2 regions of the Pseudomonas sp. MWU13-3659 genome follow, and region 2 is predicted to be linked to the other one. Evidence: predicted binding sites of a transcription regulator. Region 2 holds the regulator's gene; the other holds the start of a gene.
What was found. The regulator FliA, encoded in region 2, starts transcription of late flagellar genes. The targets are predictions, from matches to a motif close to CTAAAGTTTNNNNNNNNNNNGCCGNTAA.
Positions count from the first base shown of each region.

Region 1: a site for FliA is predicted at 5,118-5,145, ahead of motA (flagellar motor stator protein MotA). Genes of this name have one in related genera too.

Region 1 is NZ_JAMSHW010000001.1:237,800-249,956, forward strand. It holds gene NGM28_RS01065 (trimeric intracellular cation channel family protein) at 1-410, opposite strand, end outside; gene orn (oligoribonuclease) at 503-1,045, opposite strand; gene rsgA (small ribosomal subunit biogenesis GTPase RsgA) at 1,317-2,348, shown strand; gene NGM28_RS01080 (molecular chaperone Tir) at 2,559-3,038, shown strand; gene motB (flagellar motor protein MotB) at 3,164-4,198, opposite strand; gene motA (flagellar motor stator protein MotA) at 4,202-5,053, opposite strand; gene NGM28_RS01095 (HDOD domain-containing protein) at 5,184-6,719, shown strand; gene NGM28_RS01100 (rhodanese-like domain-containing protein) at 6,765-7,574, shown strand; gene asd (archaetidylserine decarboxylase) at 7,584-8,447, shown strand; gene serB (phosphoserine phosphatase SerB) at 8,581-9,795, opposite strand; gene NGM28_RS01115 (histidine kinase) at 9,932-11,383, shown strand; gene NGM28_RS01120 (PqiC family protein) at 11,546-12,157, opposite strand, start outside.
Region 2 is NZ_JAMSHW010000008.1:99,782-111,938, reverse strand. It holds gene NGM28_RS12535 (CheW domain-containing protein) at 1-737, opposite strand, end outside; gene NGM28_RS12530 (ParA family protein) at 737-1,525, opposite strand; gene motD (flagellar motor protein MotD) at 1,604-2,461, opposite strand; gene NGM28_RS12520 (flagellar motor protein) at 2,465-3,205, opposite strand; gene NGM28_RS12515 (protein-glutamate methylesterase/protein-glutamine glutaminase) at 3,205-4,329, opposite strand; gene NGM28_RS12510 (chemotaxis protein CheA) at 4,375-6,600, opposite strand; gene NGM28_RS12505 (protein phosphatase CheZ) at 6,613-7,401, opposite strand; gene NGM28_RS12500 (chemotaxis response regulator CheY) at 7,420-7,794, opposite strand; gene fliA (RNA polymerase sigma factor FliA) at 7,901-8,641, opposite strand; gene fleN (flagellar synthesis regulator FleN) at 8,638-9,471, opposite strand; gene flhF (flagellar biosynthesis GTPase FlhF) at 9,586-10,896, opposite strand; gene flhA (flagellar biosynthesis protein FlhA) at 10,908-12,157, opposite strand, start outside.

The DNA of each region.
Region 1 (12,157 bases), on a different contig from region 2:
TTGCAGAAGATATCCCGCAGGATCCCGCCGAACACACCGGTGATCACCCCACTGATCGACGCGACCAGGAACCCCTGCCCCATCTCCAGCGCAGTCATGCAGCCGATCAAGGTGAAAGCCACCAACCCCAGCGCATCGAGCACCAGGAACAGCGAGCGCAAGTGGCGCATCAACGGCGCGATGAAGATGGTCAGCAACGCCGCGAAACTGGTCAGCACCAGATATTCCGGGTGTTTCACCCAAGTCAGCGGATAGTGCCCAAGCAGCACGTCACGCACCGAGCCGCCACCCAGCGCGGTGACACAGGCGATCAGCACCACGCCGAACCAGTCCATGCCTCGACGGCCGGCGGACAGGGCGCCGGTCATGGCTTCGGCGGTGATGGCGATGAGGTAGAGCATCAGCAACATGGTGCAGGTCCGTGCGGGAAAGGCGCGCAGTCTAACCAGTCAGGCGGGGCACCAAAAGGGGGCGCGCCGACGATCATCGGCGCACGGCAAGCTCAGAACTTGATGAAGTGCTCGCGGTAGTGGCGCAACTCGGCAATGGACTCACGGATATCGTCCAGCGCAAGGTGAGTGCTGCCTTTCTTGAAGCTGTCACGTACATCCGGCGCCCAGCGGGCCGCAAGCTCCTTGAGGGTGGAGACGTCGAGATTGCGGTAGTGGAAGTAGTTTTCCAGCCCGCGCATGTGACGGTAGAGGAAGCGGCGGTCCTGGCAAATGCTGTTGCCGCAGATCGGCGACTTGCCCTTCGGTACCCACTGCTCGAGGAAGGCGATGGTCTGCGCCTCGGCCTCGGCCATGCTCACCTTGCTCTCGCGCACCCGTTGGGTGAGGCCCGAGTTGCCATGGGTGCGGGTGTTCCATTCGTCCATGCGCGCCAGCACTTCGTCGCTATGGTGAATGGCGATCACCGGGCCTTCGGCCAGGGTGTTCAGGTCGCTGTCGGTGACGATGGTGGCCATCTCGATGATGACGTCGCTGTCCGGATCCAGGCCGGTCATTTCCAGATCGATCCAGATCAGGTTCTGTGGGTTCTGCATGAAAAGGCTCCTCTGATAGGCCGTCATATTAGCCTAGTGTCCTGTCTCGGAAATACGTTCTCTTTTGGCAAGTGGCTTGGGTGTTCGGCCAAGGCGCCACGACGATTCATAGCAGGGCCATGGCAAGGAGTGGCAACGCCGGCCGCGCGCCCAAGACGCCGTCAAAAGTGAACAGCTTGTTTCCGAGACAGGACACTCGCGAAGTTGGTCGTGGGCAGGCCGTGCTAAACTGCCTGCCGTTTTCTTTCTGCCTCGCCGACACGGAACCTTCATGGCCAAACGCCAGCTCAACCGCCGCCAGAACTGGCGCATCGAAAAGATCCAGGGCGAGCGCGCCGCCCGCGCCGCCAAACGCGAGCAGCATGTGCTGCAAGAGCTGGAGGGTGGTGACCTGGGGCCGGAGCAACTGGGCCTGGTGATCGCCCACTTCGGTGTGCAGGTCGAGGTCGAGGCCCAGGACGGCGAAGCGGCCGGCCAGGTCTTCCGCTGCCACCTGCGCGCCAACCTGCCGGCGCTGGTCACCGGCGACCGCGTGGTGTGGCGCGCCGGCAACCAGGGCATCGGCGTGATCGTCGCGCAGATGCCACGCACCACCGAACTGTGCCGGCCGAACAACCATGGCCAGCTCAAGCCGGTGGCGGCCAACGTCGACTTGATCGTCATCGTCTTCGCCCCGGCCCCCGAGCCGCACCCCAACCTGATCGACCGCTACCTGGTGGCCGCCGAGCACGCCGGCATTCGCCCATTGCTGCTGCTGAACAAGGCCGACCTGATCAACGAAGAGAATGCGCCGACCCTCAACGCCATGCTGGAGGTGTACCGCAACCTCGGCTATCCGTTGCTGGAAGTTTCCGCTCACCAAGGCGACGGCATGCAGCGCCTGCAACAGACGCTGGATGGCCATATCAGCGTGTTCGTCGGCCAATCGGGTGTGGGCAAGTCGTCGCTGGTCAACAGCCTGCTGCCCGACGCCGGCACCCGTGTCGGCGACCTGTCGGAATGGTCGGGCCAAGGCACCCACACCACCACCACCGCGCGGCTGTACCACTTCCCCAACGGCGGCGACCTGATCGACTCGCCGGGTATCCGCGAATTCGGCCTGGGCCACGTCAGCCGTGACGATGTGGAAGATGGCTTCATCGAGTTCCGCGAGCTGATCGGCAACTGCCGCTTCCGCGACTGCAAGCACGACCGAGAACCGGGCTGTGCATTGCTCAAGGCACTGGAAGGCGGCCAGGTATCAGAGCAGCGCATGAACAGCTATCGTTCGATCATCGCCAGTCTGCCAGAAGATAGCTATTAAGGCTTTTCTGTAGGAAGTTTTACCGGGAGCCGTAGGACGGCTCTCGTTTTTTCGTCATCCCTTGTTGATTGCTCGACCTTTCACCGATTGTTCCGCCCAGGATCCGTCGCCAACCCGCGACGCCCCTGCACGGCTCAAGGAAGGTCACACAATGACAAAATCAGCACGCAACCTGCACTGCGCCTACCTCCCACAAGGAGAACAGGACTGATGCCGGTCTTCATCAGCTACCCCCACGGCGACCGCCTGGACGCCTTCATCCTCAACGAGCGCATGTTGCTCGAAGGCATTCCCACCCAATTGGTACTGTTCGATTGCAACGGGCAGACCTTCGACGACCTGCATGGCAATTTTTGCCAGCAGATGAGCGATGCCACCCACTGGATCGGGCTGGTGTCCGACAGCAATGCTGAAGATTGGTGGACCGCCTGGCTGCTCGGGGCCGCGGCCATTACCAACCGGCGAATAAGCTTCTACCACACGGGCGAGGGAAGCCCGCCGGAACGTTTGGGCAAATGGCCGGTGATGCGCGAACGCAGCCATATCGATCTGTTTGTATTGGCGTATCACGATGAACAGACGTTCGGACGGGGGATGTCATCATCCACGGGACGAAGGGGCTTCAGCGATCGGGACAACGCCGACTTCTTCCATGCCGATCTCAAGGCCAAGATCCGGCGGGGGTTCTGAGCGGCAGGGGGGAATCCTATAGGAGCGGCTTCAGCCGCGATGCAGCCAACGCGGGCCTGCACCCGCTTCGCGGGTGATCGCGGCTGAAGACGCTCCTACAGAGGCCGCATTGCGACCTTTATCGGTTACTGGCCCTTGGCCTCGTCCATCTTCAATACACCATCCTCGAAGATGTTCAGCTTCTGGCGCAGCTCACGCGGCTGCATCGGCTCCTGCGCCGCTTCACCCGCCGCACCTGGCGCAGCGGGGGCTGCGGCGCCGGGGGCAGCATTGGCGGGAGGTGTCGCCGCAGGCGGCGCGTCCGGCGCACCTTGCTCGCCCTCGATGTTGCGCTGGGCCTTCTTGGTCAACACGATGATGTCGATCCGCCGGTTGACCGGGTTGAACGGATTCTCCCGGTCGAACAGCGACGACGACGCATAGCCGACCACCCGGGCCACCTGGCCGTCCGGATAGCCACCGGCAACCAGCGCGCGGCGCGCGGCGTTGGCGCGGTTGGCCGACAGCTCCCAGTTGCCGAAGTCACCGGTGCCGGCATACGGCTTGGCGTCGGTGTGGCCGCTGATGCTGATCTTGTTCGGCACCGCCTTGATGGTGTCGGCCATGGCCAGCAGGATGTCCTCGAAGTACGGCTGCAGGCGCGCGCTGCCCAGGTCGAACATCGGCCGGTTCTCGGCGTCCATGATCTGGATGCGCAGGCCGTCCTGGGTGATCTCGAACAGGATCTGGTCCTTGAACTTCTGCAGCTGCGGGTTTTCCTCGACCTTGTTCTGCAACTCCTGCAGCAGCAGCTCCAGGCGCTCGCGCTCAACCTGCTCGGCCATGGTCTCGACCTGGTCCTTGTCCAGCTGGATGCTGGTGTCAGGCGTCGGTTCCGACTTGGTTTCCGGGTTGATGGTCTTTTCCGGCGCCAGTTGCGGCGAACCACCCAGGTCGATGATGTACGGCGTGCCGCTCTCGGAGAAACCGATCGGGTCCTTGAAGTAGCCGGCGATGGCGATCTTCTGCTCGGGCGTGGCGGTGGACAGCAGCCACAGCACGAGGAAGAACGCCATCATCGCCGTGGCGAAGTCGGCGAAGGCAATCTTCCAGGCACCGCCATGGTGGCCGTCGCCAAAGCGCTTGACGCGCTTGACGATGATGGGCTGATTGTTCTCCATGGCTTAGCGACCGCGTACTGCTTGTTCCAGCTCGGCGAAGCTCGGGCGGTGGCCCGGGTACAGCACCTTGCGACCGAACTCGACCGCCAGCGACGGCGGCATGCCAGAGGCGGAGGCCACCAGCGAAGCCTTGATCGCCTCGTAGACGTTCAATTCTTCCTTGGCGTCGTGACGCAGGGCATTGGCCAGAGGGCCGAAGAAGCCATAGGCGGCGAGGATACCGAAGAAGGTACCGACCAGCGCCGCACCCACGTGCAGGCCGATGGACTTCTGGTCGCCGTCACCCAGGGAGGCCATGGTCACCACGATACCCAGTACCGCCGCGACGATACCGAAGCCTGGCATGCCGTCGGCGATACCGGTCACCGCGTGGGACGGGTGCTCCAGCTCTTCCTTCATGCTCAGCAGCTCCATGTCGAACAGGCCTTCGAGCTCATGGGGCGCCATGTTGCCGGTGGACATGATGCGCAGGTAGTCGCAGATGAACGCGGTCATGCGCTCATCGCCCATGACTGCGGGGTATTTGGCGAAGATCGGGCTGGCCGCCGGGTCCTCGATGTCACCCTCGATAGCCATCATGCCTTCACGACGGCTCTTGTTGAGGATCTCGTACACCAGGCCCAGCACTTCGAGGTAGAAGGTATGGGTGAAGCGGGTGCCGAACATCTTCAGCGACTTCTTGATCACATGCATGGTCATGTGACCAGGGTTGGCCTGGAGGAACGCACCGAAGGCCGCGCCGCCGATGATCAGCACCTCGAACGGTTGGATCAGTGCCGCGATCTTGCCGTGGGAAAGCACGTAGCCGCCGAGCACACTCGCGAATACGACGATGATGCCGATAATTTTAGCCATAAGTTGAAAGCACTTGCTGTCGTGGTCAGGGTAGGGAGCGGGAGCTTGAAAACTCTTCTTCTACTTATCGGCAGAACTGCGCCAGACTATAGCCACTCAATGCGAAAAGCCAGTTCGGACTGATGTCAATATGCCAATTGAAACCAAGGTGCCAAGTCGGGTCCCGTCGAGTCTAGAGGCCTGGGTAAAGCTGCTCGACGGGATTCGCGTGCCGATCCCGAAGGACAGCCACGACCGTGTGCTGCAGGCCATCAACGACAACCGCCGCTCCCTGCGCGACATCGCCGAACTGATGCAGGACAGCCCCGCGCTGGTGCTCTGCGTGATGCGCGAAGCCAACCACCCGGCCAACGCCAGCCAGGCGGAACCCGCCGAAAGCCTGGAAATCGCCCTCAACCGCCTGGGCCTGGCGCGCACCAGCCAGTTGCTGGCCCGCCTGCCCGCCGTGCCCGACGACGAGATCCCGCCGGTGCTGCGCCAGTTCCTGCTGATCAGCCAGCACGCCACCCAGCAGGCCAACGGCCTGTTCGCCAGCCGCCTGGCACGCCTGTGGCAAGAAATCCACTGGGGCAGCCTGCTGTTCCTCTCGCCGCTTTGGCCGTTGGCCCTGGCCTACCCCAAGCTGCTCGATACCTGGGAGCTGCGTGTTATCCACAAGGGGGAGAACGCTGGCGAGGTCGAGCAGGAACTGTTCGGCGTGCGCATCATGCAGCTGTGCCAGGCCATGGCCCAGCACTGGCGGTTGCCCGAGTGGGTGACCCAGGGGTACCGCCTGCTGATGGACGAACGCGAACAACTGGCGCAGGTGCTGAGCATTGCCCGCGAACAGGATCCGCTGGTCCAGCAGCAACGCCTGGACGAGGAACCGGCCTTGCGCCGCTGGTTCAACCAGCCACCGAACACCGTGCTGCTGGCCAACGGCCTGGCCCTGGCCGCACAGGTGGGTTGGGACAACCCGCACTTGCTGCGCTGGCAGTTGCTCACTGCGCTCTATCTGCAAACCACGCTGGACGACGTCCAGCAGCAGGTCCACCAGCAGGCCGCGGCCAGTGCCCGTCATCACGCGCAGCATGCCCTGTTCCATCCTGCCGAGGCACTGATATGGCCCTGGCACCAGCGTCGCCCGCACCCGGACATGCTCACCCCGCCGCCGCCCGCGCACCAGGATCTCGAACGCTGGCGCAAGCTGTGCGCCGAACTGCTGGCCCAACCGAGCCCGTTCAGCAACGCCGTGCACCTCGCCACCCAGGCCTGCGAAGCCCTGCTGGCCTGCGGCATGCAGCGGGTGATGCTGTTGATGCTGGACAAGCCCAATGAATGCCTGCGTGTGCAGCAATTGGCCGGCCTGCCGAAGGAGGCTGGCGCCCAAGTGCTTCCGCTGGCCGGGAGCAAACTGCTTCAGCGCCTGCTGAGCCAAGCCACGCAACTGCGCCTGACCCCCGAGAACCACGCGCAGTTCGCAGCACTGATGCCCGCGCCACTGCGCGCCTTCTTCAAGGGCGAACACCTGCTGCTGCGCTCGCTGGCAGTCAATGGCCAACCCTTGATGCTGATGGTCGCCGATCAGGGCGGCAAGCCCTTGGCCGACGTCGGCGTACAGGCCTTCGGCAAGACCGCACAGTGCGTGGAACGTGCCCTGGCCACCTTTGGCGCCCGCCATTCATAGCCGCCTTGCGCTACAATCGCCCTCTTTCCACCCTGGAGATCGTGGATGACTGATTTTTCCGGCTTGCCCCTGGTGATCGAGCCCGCGGACCTGCTGCCGCGCCTGGATTCGCCACAGCTGATCCTGGTCGACCTGACCAGCGTCAACCGCTATGGCAGCGGGCATATCCCCGGGGCCCGCTTCGTCGACCCGAAACGCACCCAGCTGGGCCAACCGCCAGCGCCTGGGCTGCTGCCAGCCCGTGCCGACCTGGAAAAACTGTTCGGTGAACTCGGCCACCGCGACGACGCAGTCTATGTGGTCTACGACGACGAGGGTGGTGGCTGGGCCGGGCGCTTCATCTGGCTGCTCGACGTGATCGGCCACAAGGGCTACCACTACCTCAATGGCGGCATCCAGACCTGGCCGGCGGACAAGCTGTCCACCGAAACGCCTGAAGTCGCTGGCGGTCCGGTGAAACTGCAGCTGCATGGCGAACCCACCGCCACCCGCGAATACCTGCAGAGCCGCCTGGGCGCCGCCGACCTGGTCATCTGGGACGCCCGCGGGCCGCTGGAATACAGCGGCGAGAAAGTCCTGGCAGCCAAAGGCGGGCACATCCCCGGCGCGATCAACTTCGAATGGACCGCCGGCATGGACCTCAACGACCACCTGCGTATCCGCAAGGACATCGCCGATGTTCTGCAAAACCTGGGCATCACCCCGGACAAGGAAGTGATCACCCACTGCCAGACCCACCATCGCTCCGGTTTCACCTACCTCGTGGCCAAGGCCCTCGGCTATCCACGGGTCAAGGGTTATGCCGGTTCCTGGGGCGAATGGGGCAACCACCCCGACACGCCCGTCGAAGTTTAAGGACGCTCAATGAAATCCCGCTTGTTCATCATCAGCCAGTACCTGCTGCCGCACCACCTGCTGTCGCGCCTGGCCGGCTGCGTCGCCGAGTGCCGTGCACGCTGGTTCAAGAATGCCTTCACCGCCTGGTTCGCCAAACGCTACCAGGTGAACATGTCCGAGGCGCTGGTCGAAGACCTCAGCGCCTACGAGCACTTCAACGCATTCTTCACCCGCGCCCTCAAGCCGGGGGCCCGCCCGCTCGACGAAACCCCTGGCGCGATCCTCTGCCCGGCCGATGGCGCCGTCAGCCAGCTCGGCCCGATCGAACACGGCCGCATCTTCCAGGCCAAGGGCCACGGCTACAGCGCCCTGGAGCTGCTGGGCGGCGATCCGGCCCTGGCCGCGCCGTTCATGGGTGGTGAGTTCGCCACCATCTACCTGTCGCCCAAGGATTACCACCGCGTGCACATGCCGCTGGCCGGCACCCTGCGCGAGATGGTGTACGTGCCTGGCCGGCTGTTCTCGGTCAACCAGACCACCGCGGAAAACGTCCCGGAGCTGTTTGCCCGCAACGAACGCGTGGTCTGCCTGTTCGACACCGAGCGCGGCCCGATGGCCGTGGTGCTGGTGGGCGCGATGATCGTCGCCTCGATCGAAACCGTCTGGGCTGGCCTGGTCACCCCACCGAAGCGCGAACTGAAGACCTTCCGCTACGACGAAGCCAGCCGCGCGCCGATTCACTTGGAGAAAGGCGCCGAACTGGGTCGCTTCAAGCTGGGCTCCACCGCTATCGTGCTGTTCGGGCCCGAGCAGGTGAAGTGGGCCGAAAGCCTGGGTGCCGGTTCCCCGGTACGCATGGGTGAGCTGCTGGCAGTGCCTGCCCAGGCCTGAACCTGGCACCATGCAAAAGGCCCTGCACATGCAGGGCCTTTTCGCTTGTACTGTTCGCCGGCAAGCCGGCTCCTACGGGTGTTTCACGAAACCCGTAGGAGCCGGCTTGCCGGCGAACCAGGCGATGCGGTCTTCAACCGCGCGCTTCGCGATCACGCACGCCGAGCAGGTACAGCACGCCGTCCAGCCCCAGGGTGGAAATCGCCTGCTTGGCCGACTGGCGTACCAGCGGTTTGGCGCGGAAGGCCACGCCCAAGCCGGCCTGGGAGAGCATCGGCAGGTCATTGGCGCCATCACCGACGGCGATGGTCTGCTCGAGTTGCAGGCCCTCCTCGCGGGCCAACTGCTGCAGCAGGTCGGCCTTGCGCTGGGCGTCGACGATCGGCTCGACGGCCACGCCGGTCACCTTGCCGTCGACCACTTCGAGCTCGTTGGCGAACACATAGTCGATGCCCAGGCGCGCCTGCACCTGCTTGGCGAAGTAGGTGAAGCCGCCCGAGAGGATCGCGGTCTTGTAGCCCAGGCGCTTGAGCTCGGCGAACAGGTGCTCGGCACCCTCGGTCAGGCGCAGGGAGGCGCCGATCTGGTCGAGCACGCGCACGTCCAGGCCCTTGAGCAGCGCCATGCGCTCCTTGAAGCTGGCACGGAAATCCAGCTCGCCACGCATGGCGCGCTCGGTGATCGCCGCCACCTGCTCACCAACGCCCGCAGCCTTGGCCAGTTCGTCGATCACTTCAGCTTCGATCAGCGTGGAGTCCATGTCGAACACCGCCAGGCGGCGGTTGCGGCGGAACAGGTCATCGCGCTGGAAGGCGATGTCGATGTTCAATTCCTCGGACAGGGCGAAGAAGTCGGCGCGCAGGGCCTGGGCATCACTGGCCTCGCCCCGCACGGAAATCTCCAGCGCGGACTTGCCTTTCTCGGTCTGGGCATCCAGCGCCACTCGCGCGGACAGCCGCTCGATACGCTCGATGGTCAGGCCGTACTGGCTGATGATCGCGCTGACCCGTTGCAACTGCTGCGGAGTGACCCGACGGCTGAGCAAGGTGACGATATGGCGCGCTTCGCCCTGGCTGTCGGCCCAGTGCTGGTAGTCGGCCTCGGAGATCGGCGTGTAGCGGGCCTGCAAGTCCAGCTCATGGGCCTTGGACTGCACGCTCTGCAGCAGCGCGGTGGCCACTTCGTTGTCGGGAATGTCGACCAGGATGCCGAACGACAGGGTGCCGTGCATCACCGCCAGGCCGATGTCGAGGATGTTCACACCGCCCTGGAGCAGGACGCCGGTGATGGCCGCGGTAAGACCCGGACGGTCTTCACCAGTGATGTTGATCAGGACGATTTCGCGCAAGACCGGGCTCCGACTTCGATGAAAAATGCGCATTCTACCGATTTTCCATGACCATCGGGCACCAACGATACTTTGCCGACAAAACGCGTATCGCTATACTGCGCAGCAACTTTCTCGCCATAAAGAGCCGCGCTCTGTGAACCGGCCCACGCCCGTCAAACCCGACAATTTCTTCCTGATGATCTACCGAGCCCTGAGCCAGCGCCGAATTCCCCTGGCCCTGCGCATTGCCAGCCACAACATCTTCCTGGTGGCCCTGGCCCTGGTGATCTATGCCTGCGTCATGGGCCTGCAGTTCAAGCAGGCCATGCATGAGCAGGCCGACGCCGTGGGGCAGAGCCTGACCACCCAGACCGCCACGTCGGCGACCGAGCTGCTGGTGTCCAACGACATCCTCAGCCTCAACGTGCTGCTGGGTAACCTGGTGAAGAACCCGCTGGTGGCGCACGCGGCCATCTACAGCGTGGACAACCGCATCCTCGCCGAGGCCGGCCAGCGCCCGAAAAACAGCTTGCTGGGCGAGGCCGAGGGCCTGTACCAAACCAAGATCACCTTCCAGGACGTGACCGCCGGCCAGCTGCGCATCAGCCTGGACATGAACCAGTTCCAACAGCCCATGCTGATCAGCCTGCAGAGCATGGGCATCCTCGCCGCCATCCTGCTGGCGCTGGCGCTTACCCTCAGCCTGCGCCTGGGCCGCTTCATTTCCACCCCGCTGTTGCAACTGCGCGTCTGGCTGCGTGACCCGCACCCCTACACGCCGGGTACCGACCGCCACGACGAGATCGGCGACCTGGCCCGCCAGCTGCACGCCCGCCTCGCCCCGCCGCCGCCTCCAGAGCCGGAGGTGGAAGACGAGGAAGACGACTTCGACGACGTGCCCGCCCCCAAGCCTGCCCCACGGGCGAAAGCAGTTGCGCAGGTGGCCGAGCACGATGATGACGACGACGCCTTCGCCGGCCTGATGGATGAAGAGAGTGCACCGGCCAAGCCTGTTGCCGTCGAGCCCGACGAGCCGCAATACAGCGCCGTGCTGGCCGTGCAACTGGGTTCCCAGGAGCAACTGCGCCGCCTGCCACGCACGCGCCTGACCGAGCTGCTGGAGCGTTACCGCGACTGCCTGGACCAGGCCGCCTCGCTGTACGAAGGGGAAGTCCACACCTTGAACGACGGCAGCACCCTGCTGCTGTTCCACAGCCGCGACAGCGGCGAGGACTACCTGACCAACGCCATCTGCTGCGGCGAGCTGCTGCGCGCCCTGGGCCACGCCCTGCAGATCGAGGTGGCCGACAGCGGCATCACCTTGCAACTGCAGCTGGGCCTGGTGCTGGCCGACGACCTGCAAGGCATGGATCAGGTCGACCTGCTGATGACCGAGCAGGCCCAGGACGCCCTGGCCCTGTCGCAGCACAGCCGCAACCTGCTGCTGGTCGAGCGCCGGATCAGCGATGACACGCTGATCCGCCAGCGCGCGCGCATCCGTCCGATCGCCAGCCCCGAGGGCGCCTGCTGCGTGGAGCGGCTGATGGAGCCATACCCATCGATGCTGGAGCGCCAGCTGGCGCGGATGCACGAACGCCGCGCCTGACACCTTGTCGGGACCTGTAGGAGCGGCTTCAGCCGCGATCACCGGCACAGCCGGTGCCCATGCACCGCGTCGCCTGCTTCGCGGCTGAAGCCGCTCCTACAGGGCATGTGCAACGCTCACAAAAAAGCCCGCATCGCTGCGGGCTTTTTCATGCCGGCTACATCAGAACCGGAACACTTCCATATCGGTACGGATCGGCGAAGCCATCGGAATCTTGGGCTTCTCCGGCTCCTTCTTCACCTGTACCGGAGCTGCCTGCTTACGCGGTGCCTCCTCGACGATAGCCGGCTGGTTGGCCAACGGCTTGACCGCGACACTGAGCTGTTCGGCCAGTTTCTGCAGCAATTGCCCTTGTGCCTGCACCTGGGCCGACTCGCTGCCCGCGTGGGGCTGCTCGAGGTGCACGATGCGGTTGTCACGCACCTGGCCACGACGGTCCAGCAAACGCCACTGGGCGTCGAGAATGGCCGGCTGGTTTTTCCCCGAATCCAGGCGGGTGATCGACAGCAGCACCTGCACGTCCGGCGTGAAACCGGTACTCGCCGGTGCCAGCACCACGCGCTGGCTGTCCAGGCGCCAGGCCAACTGGCGAACCAACAGTTGATCGATATCCGACGAAAGGCTGCCCGCCCAACGGCCATCGGTCGCTGCGGTCAGGCTGCCATCGGTCTGGCGCTGCAGGAAGGTTTCGCGTTGCAGGTAGTCGGCCACCGAAACGGGGCCAAGCACCACCGCCATGCCCGCCGCCTGTGAAGGCTGGGCGGGATCACCGCT
Region 2 (12,157 bases):
AGCCCCCATTCGTAGCCCTGGACGGAAATGACGTATTGCAGCCCCTGGCGAAAATCATCGCGGTAACGGTCGGGCATGACCCAGCGCGCGGTATCCAGCACCTTCAGGTTGCCGGCCTGGCAGCTGAGGATGCCAAGGAACCAGTCCGGCTGGCCGAACAACGGCGTCAGCTCCTGGCCGGCCAGGCTGTAGATCGAGCCCAGGCACACCAGTGGCACCGCCAGGGTGAGCCCGGCTACATCGAACAGCAGGCATTCGAACGGCTCGGCTGCCCAGTCCGGGCGACCATCGACCGTGGCCGGTGGCACCGGTGCAGCAGGCGCAGGCAAGTGGACATCGACCAGCGGTGCGATGGGCTCGGCGGCCTGTACTTCGGTCAGGACCGGGATGCTGGCCTCGGCCACCACCTCAGTGTCGACCACACTGACGACCGGCTCAGGTACTGGCTGCACCGGTGGCAGGACAGTCGGCAGCACCTTGGCCTGGGGCTCGGCGAACGGCCGTGCCGCCACCGGCGCCGGGTTGGCGTGGCGCTTGGCATCCAGGGCCTGCTCTTCGCGGACCGCAGCCTCGAATTCGTCGCTGGGCGCCTCATCCGCCTCACCTGTCTCGTCTACCGTCGCGGCTTCAGGCGACTCGGGCAGGTCGAGCGTCTCGGTGGCCTCCTGCAACAGGCCGTCGAGGTAGGATTGCAGGGCCAGTTGCGGTTTGCTGGTGATGTGCGGTGCCGAGTTCATCAGGCCACCTGCAGCGCGGAACGGTAAGTGAGCAGATGCTTGAGCAACGCCCGGTAGGCGACCACGCCACGGCTCTTGCCGTCGAACTGCGACGGCGTGACACCGTTGCGGCTGGCGTCACGCAGGCGCGTATCGACCGGGATGTAGCCCTGCCAGACCTGGTCGCCGTAGGTGTCGCGCAGCACCTTGAGGGTGCCCAGCGAGGCCTGGGTGCGGCGGTCGAACAGGGTCGGGACGATCTGGTACGGCAAGGCCTGCTTGCGCGAGCGGTTGACCATGGCCAAGGTACCGACCATGCGCTCCAGCCCCTTGACCGCGAGAAATTCGGTCTGCACCGGGATCACCAGCTGCTGGCTGGCGGCCAGGGCGTTGACCATCAGCACGCCCAGCAGGGGCGGGCTGTCGATCAGGGCGAAGTCGAAATCCTGCCACAGCTGCGCCAGACTCTTGGCGATCACCAGGCCCAGGCCACTCTGGCCCGGCGACTGGCGCTCCAGCACGGCCAGCGCGGTGCTCGACGGCAGCAGCGAGATGCGCTCGTCGCTGGTGGGCAGCAGCAGCTGGCCCGGCAGGCCCTCGGGCACCGTGCCCTTGTGCAGGAACAGGTCGTAGCAGCTGTGCTCGAGCGCATCGGGGTTGTGCCCGAAGTAGCTGGTCATCGAACCGTGCGGGTCGAGGTCGACGACGACCACGCGCTTGCCCGCCTCGGCCAGCAGGCCAGCGAGGGCGATGGTGGTGGTGGTCTTGCCGACGCCACCCTTTTGATTGGCTACTGCCCAGACTCTCATCGTGCGTTGCTTCCTCCCGGTATGGCCGACAGCCTCGCCGGGAACGGTGTGAAATTCAATGACGGGGTTTTGACGGATTCAGCCCCCGGTCGACGGTGCTGGCGTGGCTGGTGCACTTTGTGTGCCAGCGCGGCGCATGGCGGCATCGGGGGTGGCATTGGCGCTGCCGCTGCCGGTCAGGCTGCGGCGCACTTCGAGGTTGCGCGAGATCACCAGCACCACGCGGCGGTTGCGCGCGCGGCCATCGGCGGTGTCGTTGCCGGCCACCGGCTGGTACTCGCCGTAGCCCACCGAAGCCATGCGCGCCGGGTTGACCCCTTCCATCGCCAGCAGGCGAACGATGCTCGCCGCCCGCGCCGACGACAGCTCCCAGTTGGTCGGGTACTGCGCGGTACGGATCGGCAGGTTGTCGGTGAAGCCCTCGACGTGCACCGGGTTGGCGAACGGCTTGAGGATCTTCGCCACCTTCTCGATGATCTCGAAGGCCACGTCGCTCGGCATGGCGTCGGCGCTGGCGAACAGCAGCGAGGAGTTGAGTTCGATCTCCACCCACAGCTCGTTGCCGCGCACGGTCATCTGGTTGGACTTGATCAGGTCGCCGAAGGCGTCGCGCACATCGTCGGTGATGGTCTTCAGCGGGTCGACGCTGGTCTGCGCCAGGCCTGCGTCGGTCTGCTCGCTGTCCTTGATCAGCGGCTCGGCCGGCTTGACACTCAGCGGCCGCTCATCACCGATGGGGATCGGCTTCATGCTGCGTTCAGGGTCGTTGAATACGCCGATCAGCGCCTGGGAGATTTGCTTGTACTTGCCCTCGTTGATCGACGAGATCGAGTACATGACCACGAAAAAGGCGAACAGCAAGGTAATGAAGTCGGCATACGACACCAGCCAGCGTTCGTGATTCTCGTGCTCTTCGGTTTTACGACGGCGGGCCATGGCTTACTCCATGAAGCCTTGCAGCTTCAGCTCGATCGAGCGCGGGTTCTCGCCTTCGGCGATCGACAGCAGGCCCTCGAGCAGCATTTCGCGGTAACGCGACTGGCGCAGGGTGACCGCCTTGAGCTTGTTGGCGATCGGCAACAAGATCAAGTTGGCGCTGGCCACACCATAGATGGTGGCGACGAAGGCCACGGCGATGCCGTTGCCCAGCTGCGACGGATCGGCCAGGTTGCCCATCACATGGATCAGGCCCATCACCGCACCGATGATACCGATGGTCGGCGCATAACCGCCCATGCTCTCGAACACCTTGGCCGCCTGGATGTCGCGGGCTTCCTGGGTCAGGAAGTCGACTTCAAGGATGCTGCGGATGGCTTCCGGCTCGGCGCCGTCCACCAGCAGTTGCAGGCCCTTGCGCGCATAGGGATCGGGCTCGGCATCGGCGACGCCTTCCAGGCCCAGCAGGCCTTCCTTGCGCGCCGTCAGGCTCCAGTTGACCACACGGTCGATGCCGCCGGCGAGGTCGACCCGTGGCGGGAAGAAGATCCAGCGCACAATCTGCAGTGCGCGCTTGAACGACGACAGCGGCGACTGCAGCAACGCTGCTGCCAGTGTGCCGCCCAGCACGATCAGGGCTGCCGGGCCGTTGATCAACGCACCGGCGTGACCACCCTCGAGGAAGTTGCCGCCGACGATGGCGACGAACGCGAGGATCAGGCCGATCAGGCTCAAGACATCCATCAGACGCACGCCTCGACCAGGTGCTTGCCGATCTCGTCCAGGCTGTACACGGCATCGGCCAGGTTGGCCTTGACGATGGCCATGGGCATGCCATAGATCACGCAGCTGGCTTCATCCTGGGCCCACACGGTGCTGCCGCCCTGCTTGAGCAGGCGCGCGCCTTCGCGGCCATCGGCGCCCATGCCGGTGAGTACCACCGACAGCACCTTGTCGCCATAGGATTTGGCGGCGGAACCGAAGGTGATGTCGACGCAAGGCTTGTAGTTCAGGCGCTCGTCACCCGGCAGGATCTTCACCGTGCCACGGCCGTCGACCATCATCTGCTTGCCACCCGGAGCCAGCAGCGCCAGGCCCGGGCGCAGCACGTCGCCGTCCTCGGCTTCCTTGACGCTGATCTTGCACAGCTTGTCCAGGCGCTCGGCGAAGGCCTTGGTGAAAGCCGCCGGCATGTGCTGGATGAGCACGATTGGCGCCGGGAATCCGGCGGGCAATTGCGTGAGCACCCGCTGCAGCGCCACCGGGCCACCGGTGGAGGTGCCAATGGCGACCAGCTTGTACGGCTTGCGCTTGGGCGCCGGCGAATGCGTGGCGGCCGGGGCTGCGGCACGGGCCGGGACGGCAGTGCGCGCAGGGGCGCTGCTGCTGAAACTGCTGGCCGGGGCATGGCTGCTGGCCGGTGCCGGCGCAGCGGCTGGCGCCGGGCTGGAATAGGCACTGAAACGGCGGTTGCTGCGGGAAATGGTATGGACCTTTTCGCACAGCAGCTGCTTGACCTTCTCCGGGTTGCGCGAGATGTCCTCGAAGTTCTTCGGCAGGTAGTCGACCGCGCCGGCATCCAGGGCGTCGAGGGTGACGCGGGCGCCTTCGTGGGTCAGCGAGGAGAACATCAGGACCGGCGTCGGGCAGCGCTGCATGATGTGCCGCACCGCGGTGATGCCATCCATCATGGGCATTTCATAGTCCATGGTGATGACATCGGGCTTGAGCGCCAACGCCTGGTCGATCGCTTCCTTGCCGTTGGTCGCGGTACCCACGACCTGGATCGTCGGGTCCGCCGAGAGAATTTCCGAGACACGGCGGCGGAAGAAACCGGAATCATCCACCACCAGGACCTTGACTGCCATAAACACTCCATTAGGTGGCGCACCCGCCAGGGCGCGCCACCGAAATCAAATACGCCGGGCGGCGTAACGCTTGAGCATGCTCGGAACGTCGAGGATCAGCGCGATACGACCGTCGCCGGTGATGGTCGCGCCGGACATGCCTGGCGTGCCCTGCAGCATCTTGCCCAACGGCTTGATCACCACTTCTTCCTGGCCGACCAGCTGGTCGACCACGAAACCGATGCGCTGGGTGCCGACCGACAGGATCACCACGTGACCTTCATGCTGCTCTTCGTGCTCGTGGTCCTGGACCAGCCAGCGCTTGAGGTAGAACAGCGGCAGCGCCTTGTCGCGCACGATCACCACTTCCTGGCCGTCGACCACATTGGTGCGTGACAGGTCGAGGTGGAAGATCTCGTTGACGTTGACCAGCGGGAAGGCGAACGCCTGGTTGGCCAGCATCACCATCAGCGTCGGCATGATCGCCAGGGTCAGCGGCACCTTGATGACGATCTTCGAGCCCTGGCCCTTGGCCGAGAAGATGTTGATCGAGCCGTTGAGCTGGGAAATCTTGGTCTTCACCACGTCCATGCCCACGCCGCGGCCGGACACGTCGGAAATCTCGGTCTTGGTCGAGAAGCCCGGGGCGAAGATCAGGTTGTAGCAGTCCGACTCGCTCAGGCGGTCGGCCGCGTCCTTGTCCATCAGGCCCTTTTCCACGGCCTTGGCGCGCAGGATGCTCGGGTCCATGCCCTTGCCGTCGTCGGAGATCGACAGCAGGATATGGTCGCCTTCCTGTTCGGCGGACAGCACCACCCGGCCCATGCGCGACTTGCCCGAGGCTTCGCGCTCGTCCGGCATCTCGACGCCATGGTCGACGGCGTTGCGCACCAAGTGCACCAACGGGTCGGCCAGCGCCTCGACCAGGTTCTTGTCCAGGTCGGTCTCTTCGCCGACCAGCTCCAGGTTGATCTCTTTCTTCAACTGGCGGGCCAGGTCGCGAACCAGGCGCGGGAAGCGCCCGAAGACCTTCTTGATCGGCTGCATGCGGGTCTTCATGACCGCGGTCTGCAGGTCGGCGGTGACCACGTCGAGGTTGGACACGGCCTTGGACATGGCTTCGTCGCCGCTGTTGAGCCCCAGGCGCACCAGGCGGTTACGCACCAGCACCAGTTCGCCGACCATGTTCATGATCTCGTCCAGGCGCGCGGTATCGACCCGCACCGTGGTTTCCGCTTCGCTGGCGCCGTGCTTTTCGGCGGCCGGTGCGGCGGCACGGGCTGGGGCGGCTGACGCGGCCGGGGCGGCTGGCTTGGCGGCAGCAGGGGCTGCAACCGGCGCGGGCTTGGCCACAGGCTTGGCCTCCACCTTGGCGGCGGCAGGCGCGGCTACGGCGGCGGCAGGCGTCTCGCTGGCGACGGCGTCGCCCGAGAATTTGCCTTTGCCGTGCAACTGGTCCAGCAATGCCTCGAATTCGTGCTCGCTGATCTCCTCGCCACCTGGCGCGGGCGATGCCGCGCTGGTCGCCGGCGCGGCGGCAGCCGGCAAGGCGTCCACGGCGAAGGTGCCCTTGCCGTGCAACTGATCGAGCAGCGACTCGAATTCGTCGTCGGTGATTTCGTCGCTGGCAGGCGCAGCGGCAGCCGCAGGCGCGCTCGGCGCGGCTTCCGCCGAGAACTGGCCCTTGCCATGCAGTTGATCGAGCAGCGATTCGAACTCGGCGTCGGTGATCTCGTCACCGCCGTTACCGACCTCTTCACCCTGCAGTTGCTCATGGACTTCGGCTTGCGCCTTGACCGCATCGAGCGAGTCGAGCAGTTGCTCGAACTCGGTGTCGGTGATGTCCGGCTCGGCTTCGGCCTGCGGGGCGGCCTCGATGACCGGCGCCGGAGCGGGTGCGCCACCTGGCTCGGCCAGGCGCGACAGTGCCGCCAGCAGTTCCGGCGTGGCCGGGGTGATGTCCGAACGCTCGCGAACCTGGCTGAACATGCTGTTGACCGTGTCGAGGGCCTCGAGCACCACGTCCATCAGTTCCGCGTCGACCCGGCGCTCACCTTTGCGCAGGATGTCGAACACGTTCTCGGCGATATGGCAGCACTCCACCAGCTCGTTGAGCTGAAGGAAGCCGGCGCCCCCTTTTACAGTGTGGAAACCGCGGAAAATCGCATTGAGCAGGTCCGCGTCATCGGGCCGGCTTTCCAGCTCGACCAGTTGCTCGGACAGTAGCTCGAGGATTTCGCCGGCTTCTACCAGGAAATCCTGAAGGATTTCTTCATCGGCGCCGAAGCTCATTAAACGTGCTCCTTAAAAACCCAGGCTGGATAGCAGATCGTCGACATCGTCCTGACCGGACACGACGTCTTCACGCTTATCGGCATGAATCTGCGGACCTTCACCCCGAGTCGGATGTTTTTCTTGATCTTTTTCAGCACGCAGCTGCTGGTGGTCATGTTCGATACCGGCAAAGCGGTCGACCTGGCTTGCCATCAGCACGAGCTTGAGCAGATTGCTTTCGACTTCGGTGACCAGCGTGGTCACCCGCTTGATCACCTGCCCGGTCAGGTCTTGGTAGTCCTGGGCCAGCAGAATGTCGTTGAGGTGGCCGGCGACCTTGCGATTGCCTTCGGCGCTGTGCGTCAGGAAACTGTCGACGCGCTTGACCAGTTCACGGAATTCCGGCGCCGCCACCTCGCGACGCATGAAGCGCTGCCAGTCGGCGGACAGGTCCTGGGCCTCGCTCGCGAGGTCGTTGAGCACGGGCGTGCTCTCCTCCACCAGGTCCATGGTGCGGTTGGCCGCGCCCTCGGTGAGGCGCACCACGTAGGAGAGGCGCTCGGTGGCATCGGTGATCTGCGAGACTTCCTCGGCCTGCGGCATGGCCGGGTCGATCTGGAAGCTGACGATTGCACTGTGCAGTTCACGGGTGAGCTTGCCGACTTCCTGATACAGGCCACGGTCGCGGGTCTGGTTCAGCTGGTGAATCAGCTGCACCGCCTCGCCAAACCGGCCGCGCTCGAGGCTCTCGACCAGTTCCTGGGCATGCTTCTTCAGGGTTGATTCGAACTCACCCAGAGAGTTGTTCTGTGACTCCATGGCGCCCCCTGACGTGACTCAGCCGTTGACGCGTTCGAAGATCTTCTCGATCTTTTCTTTGAGCACCTGGGCGGTGAATGGCTTGACCACATAGCCGTTGACCCCGGCCTGGGCCGCTTCGATGATCTGGTCGCGCTTGGCTTCGGCGGTCACCATCAGCACCGGCATGCCCTTGAGGCGGTCGTGTGCCCGCACCTTGCGCAGCAGGTCGATACCGGACATGCCTGGCATGTTCCAGTCGGTCACCAGGAAGTCGTAGTGGCCGTTCTCCAGCATCGGCAGCGCCGTGGTGCCATCGTCGGCTTCTTCGGTGTTGGTGAAGCCCAGGTCACGCAACAGGTTCTTGATGATCCGCCGCATCGTCGAAAAGTCGTCAACGATGAGGATTTTCATGTCTTTGTTCAATTAGACCTCCAAGCAGTCTTAAACGCGCTCGGCGCCGAGCGCGCAGTCAATCAATTCGGCACCACAAAAAAAAACGACTGCATCGAACCTGGGTTCAACGCGCCCGCCACTCACCCAACCGGCTGCGCAGACGTGCCGCGCACTGGCTGTGCAACTGGCTGACACGCGACTCGCTGACCCCCAGCACCTCGCCAATTTCCTTGAGGTTCAGCTCTTCGTCGTAGTACAGCGCCAGGACCAGGCGCTCGCGCTCCGGCAGGTTGGCGATCGCATCGGCCAGGGCGGACTGGAAGCGCTCGTCCTCCAGGTCCCGCGATGGCTCCAGCTGGCCGCTGGCTCCGTCCTCGTGCAGCCCTTCGTGTTCGCCGTCCTGCAGCAGGTCGTCGAAACTGAACAGGCGGCTGCCCAAGGTGTCGTTCAGAATCCCGTAGTAATCATCGAGACTCAATTGGAGTTCGGCAGCAACCTCGTGATCTTTAGCGTCGCGGCCGGTTCTTGCTTCAACCGAGCGAATCGCGTCACTGACCATGCGCGTGTTGCGGTGCACCGAGCGCGGTGCCCAGTCCCCCTTGCGCACCTCGTCGAGCATGGCGCCGCGGATGCGGATACCGGCATAGGTTTCGAAGCTCGCGCCCTTGCTGGCGTCGTATTTGTTGGCGACTTCCAGCAGGCCGATCATGCCAGCCTGGATCAGGTCCTCGACCTGCACGTTGGCCGGCAGGCGCGCCAGCAGGTGGTAGGCGATGCGCTTGACCAGTGGCGCGTAGCGTTCGACCAGCTCGTACTGGGCGTCTTTCGCCGCCTTGCTGTACATCTTGAAACCGCTCGCGTTCATAGCACTGGCCCCGCGCTGGTGGGCTGCACCAGACGCTCGACGAAAAACTCCAGGTGTCCGCGCGGGTTGGCAGGCAGCGGCCAGCTATCGACCTTCTGCGCGATGGCCTTGAAGGCCAGCGCGCACTTGGACCGTGGGAAGGCCTCGTAGACCGCCCGCTGCTTCTGCACCGCCTTGCGCACACATTCGTCGTAAGGCACGGCGCCGACGTATTGTAGGGCGACGTCGAGGAAGCGATCCGTGACCTTGGTCAACTTGGCAAACAGGTTGCGCCCTTCCTGCGGGCTCTGCGCCATGTTGGCCAGCACGCGGAAACGATTCATGCCGTAATCGCGGTTGAGCAGCTTGATCAGGGCGTAGGCGTCGGTGATCGAGGTGGGCTCGTCGCACACCACCAGCAGCACCTCTTGCGCGGCGCGGACAAAACTGACTACCGAGTCACCAATACCCGCAGCGGTGTCGATCACCAGCACGTCGAGGTTGTCGCCGATCTCGCTGAAGGCCTGGATCAGGCCGGCATGCTGGGCCGGCGCCAGGTGCACCATGCTCTGGGTGCCGGAAGCGGCCGGCACGATGCGCACGCCGCCTGGCCCCTGCAGCAGCACGTCGCGCAGCTCGCAACGCCCTTCGATGACGTCGGCCAGGGTGTGCTTGGGCGTCAGGCCCAGCAGCACATCGACATTGGCCAGGCCCAGGTCGGCGTCCAGCAGCATGACCCGGCGGCCTAGTTCGGCCAGCGCCAGGGACAGGTTCACTGAAACGTTAGTCTTGCCGACGCCACCTTTGCCACCGGTCACGGCGATCACCTGTACGGGATGCATGCTACCCATGTCTGTTCTTTACCTTGTCTCGCTTGGACCCAGGCCACAAGAGGGGCTGAACGCTCGAGGCCACGGACAGGCCGGGCAACCCCATGATGTAGGTACGTTGCACAGTATTCACCTTCAACCCGCACGCTTGCCGGGGTTGTGGTAGAGATCAGCGAACATGTCGGCCATGGCCTCTTCGCTGGGCTCGTCCTGCATCTGTACGCTTACCGCGCGGCTCACCAGCTGGTGTTTGCGCGGCAATTGCAGGTCGTCAGGAATGCGTGGCCCGTCGGTCAGGTAGGCCACCGGCAATTCATGACTGATGGCCAGGCTCAGCACTTCGCCGAGGCAAGCCGTTTCATCGAGTTTGGTCAGGATGCAACCGGCCAGGCCGCAGCGCTTGTAGCTGTGGTAGGCGGCGGTGAGCACCTGCTTCTGGCTGGTGGTGGCCAGCACCAGGTAGTTCTTGGCGGCGATGCCGCGCCCGGCCAGTGTCTCCAGCTGCATGCGCAGCGCCGGGTCGCTGGCCTGCAGGCCAGCGGTGTCGATCAGCACCACACGCTTGCGCAGCAGGGGTTCGAGGGCCTGGGCCAACGACTCGCCCGGGTCGACGTAGGTGACCGGCACGTTGAGGATGCGCCCAAGGGTCTTGAGCTGTTCCTGGGCGCCGATGCGGTAACTGTCCATGCTGACCAGCGCCAGGTTGTTCGCGCCGTACTTGAGCACATAGCGGGCGGCCAGCTTGGCCAGCGTGGTGGTCTTGCCCATGCCGGCCGGGCCGACCATGGCGATCACCCCGCCCTCTTCGATCGGTTCGATCTCGGGCACGTCGATCATCCGCGCCAGGTGCGCCAGGACCATGCGCCAGGCTTGGCGCGGCTCTTCGATTTCAGCCGTGAGCTCGAGCAGTTCGCGCGCCAGGCCACCGGAAAGGCCCAGACGCTGCAGGCGACGCCAGAGATTGGCCTGTTGCGGCTTGCTGCCTTGCAACTGGCTCCAGGCGAGGGAGCCGAGTTGCACCTCAAGCAGCTCGCGCAGGCCGCTCAGCTCGAAGCGCATGGCGTCGAACAGGCGCGGGTCTACCGCCGGCTGCGCGGGCGCGGCGACTGGCGCCGGCTCATCGACATGAGGCTCGACCAGCGGCTCGGAGGCCGTCAGCGACTGGCCGGCGAACAGCTGGCGATTACCCTCGCCCAGCTCGCTGCGGTCATTGATCTGCGCCTGGGCGGTGACGATGCGCGACTGCGTCTTGCGCAACTCGTCCTCGAGCTCGGCGTTGGGTACGCGTGGGGCCAGGGCGGACAGCTTGTAGTCCAGCGCGGCCGTCAACTCGACACCGCCAGCGATGCGCCGGTTGCCGATGATGGCGGCGTCGGAGCCGAGCTCATCCCGGACCAGCTTCATGGCCTGACGCATATCGGCGGCGAAAAAACGCTTAACTTGCATAACCCACTACCTCAGCCATTTGGGCCCACGGTGGCAACGATGGTGACTTGCTTGTTGTCAGGTATTTCCTGATACGCCAAAACATGCAAATTCGGTACAGCCAGGCGGCCGAAGCGCGACAGCATGGCCCGGATCGGGCCGGCCACCAGGAGGATGGCCGGCTGGCCCTGCATTTCCTGACGCTGGGCGGCCTCGATCAACGAACGCTGAAGCTTTTCGGCCATGCTTGGTTCAAGAAGAACACCATCTTCCTGACCCTGCCCGGCCCTTTGCAGACTATTGAGCAAGATCTGTTCCAACCTTGGCTCAAGGGTGATCACAGGCAGCTCGGACTCAACGCCGACAATGCTTTGCACGATGGCGCGACACAATCCGACCCGCACCACCGCCACCAGCGCGGCGGTATCTTGACTCTTCACGGCGTTGTTGGCGATGGCTTCGGCAATGCTGCGAATGTCACGCACCGGCACTTGCTCGGCAAGCAACGCCTGCAGGACCTTGAGCAGGCCCGACAAGGAAATGACACCCGGCACCACCTCTTCAGCCAGTTTCGGCGAGACCTTGGCCAGCACCTGCAGCAGTTGCTGGACCTCCTCGTGGCCGATCAGCTCATGGCAGTGCTTCTGCAGGATCTGGTTCAAGTGCGTGGCGACCACCGTACTGGCGTCCACCACCGTATAGCCCAGCGACTGCGCCTGCGCACGCTGGGCGATATCGATCCATACCGCTTCCAGGCCGAACGCCGGATCGCGGGCGGCGATACCGTTGAGGGAACCGAACACCTGCCCGGGGTTGATCGCCAGCTCGCGGTCGGGGTAGATCTCCGCCTCGGCGAGGATCACCCCCATCAGCGTCAGCCGATAGGCGCTGGGTTGCAAGTCGAGGTTGTCGCGGATATGCACGGTGGGCATGAGGAAGCCCAGGTCTTGCGAAAGCTTCTTGCGCACCCCTTTGATCCGCGCCAGCAATTGACCACCCTGGTTACGGTCGACCAGCGGAATCAGGCGATAGCCCACTTCCAGGCCGATCATGTCGATGGGGGTGACGTCATCCCAGCCCAGCTCCTTGGTTTCCAGCGCGCGCTGCGGCGATGGCAGCAGGTCTTGCTGGCGCTGCAATTCCTGCGCGGCCTCGACCTTGGCTTTCTGTTGCTTCTTCCACACCAGGTAGGCACCACCGGCAGCCAGCAGGCCAAGGCTGAGGAAGGCGATGTGCGGCATTCCCGGCACCAGGCCCATGACGATCATCAGGCCGGCAGACA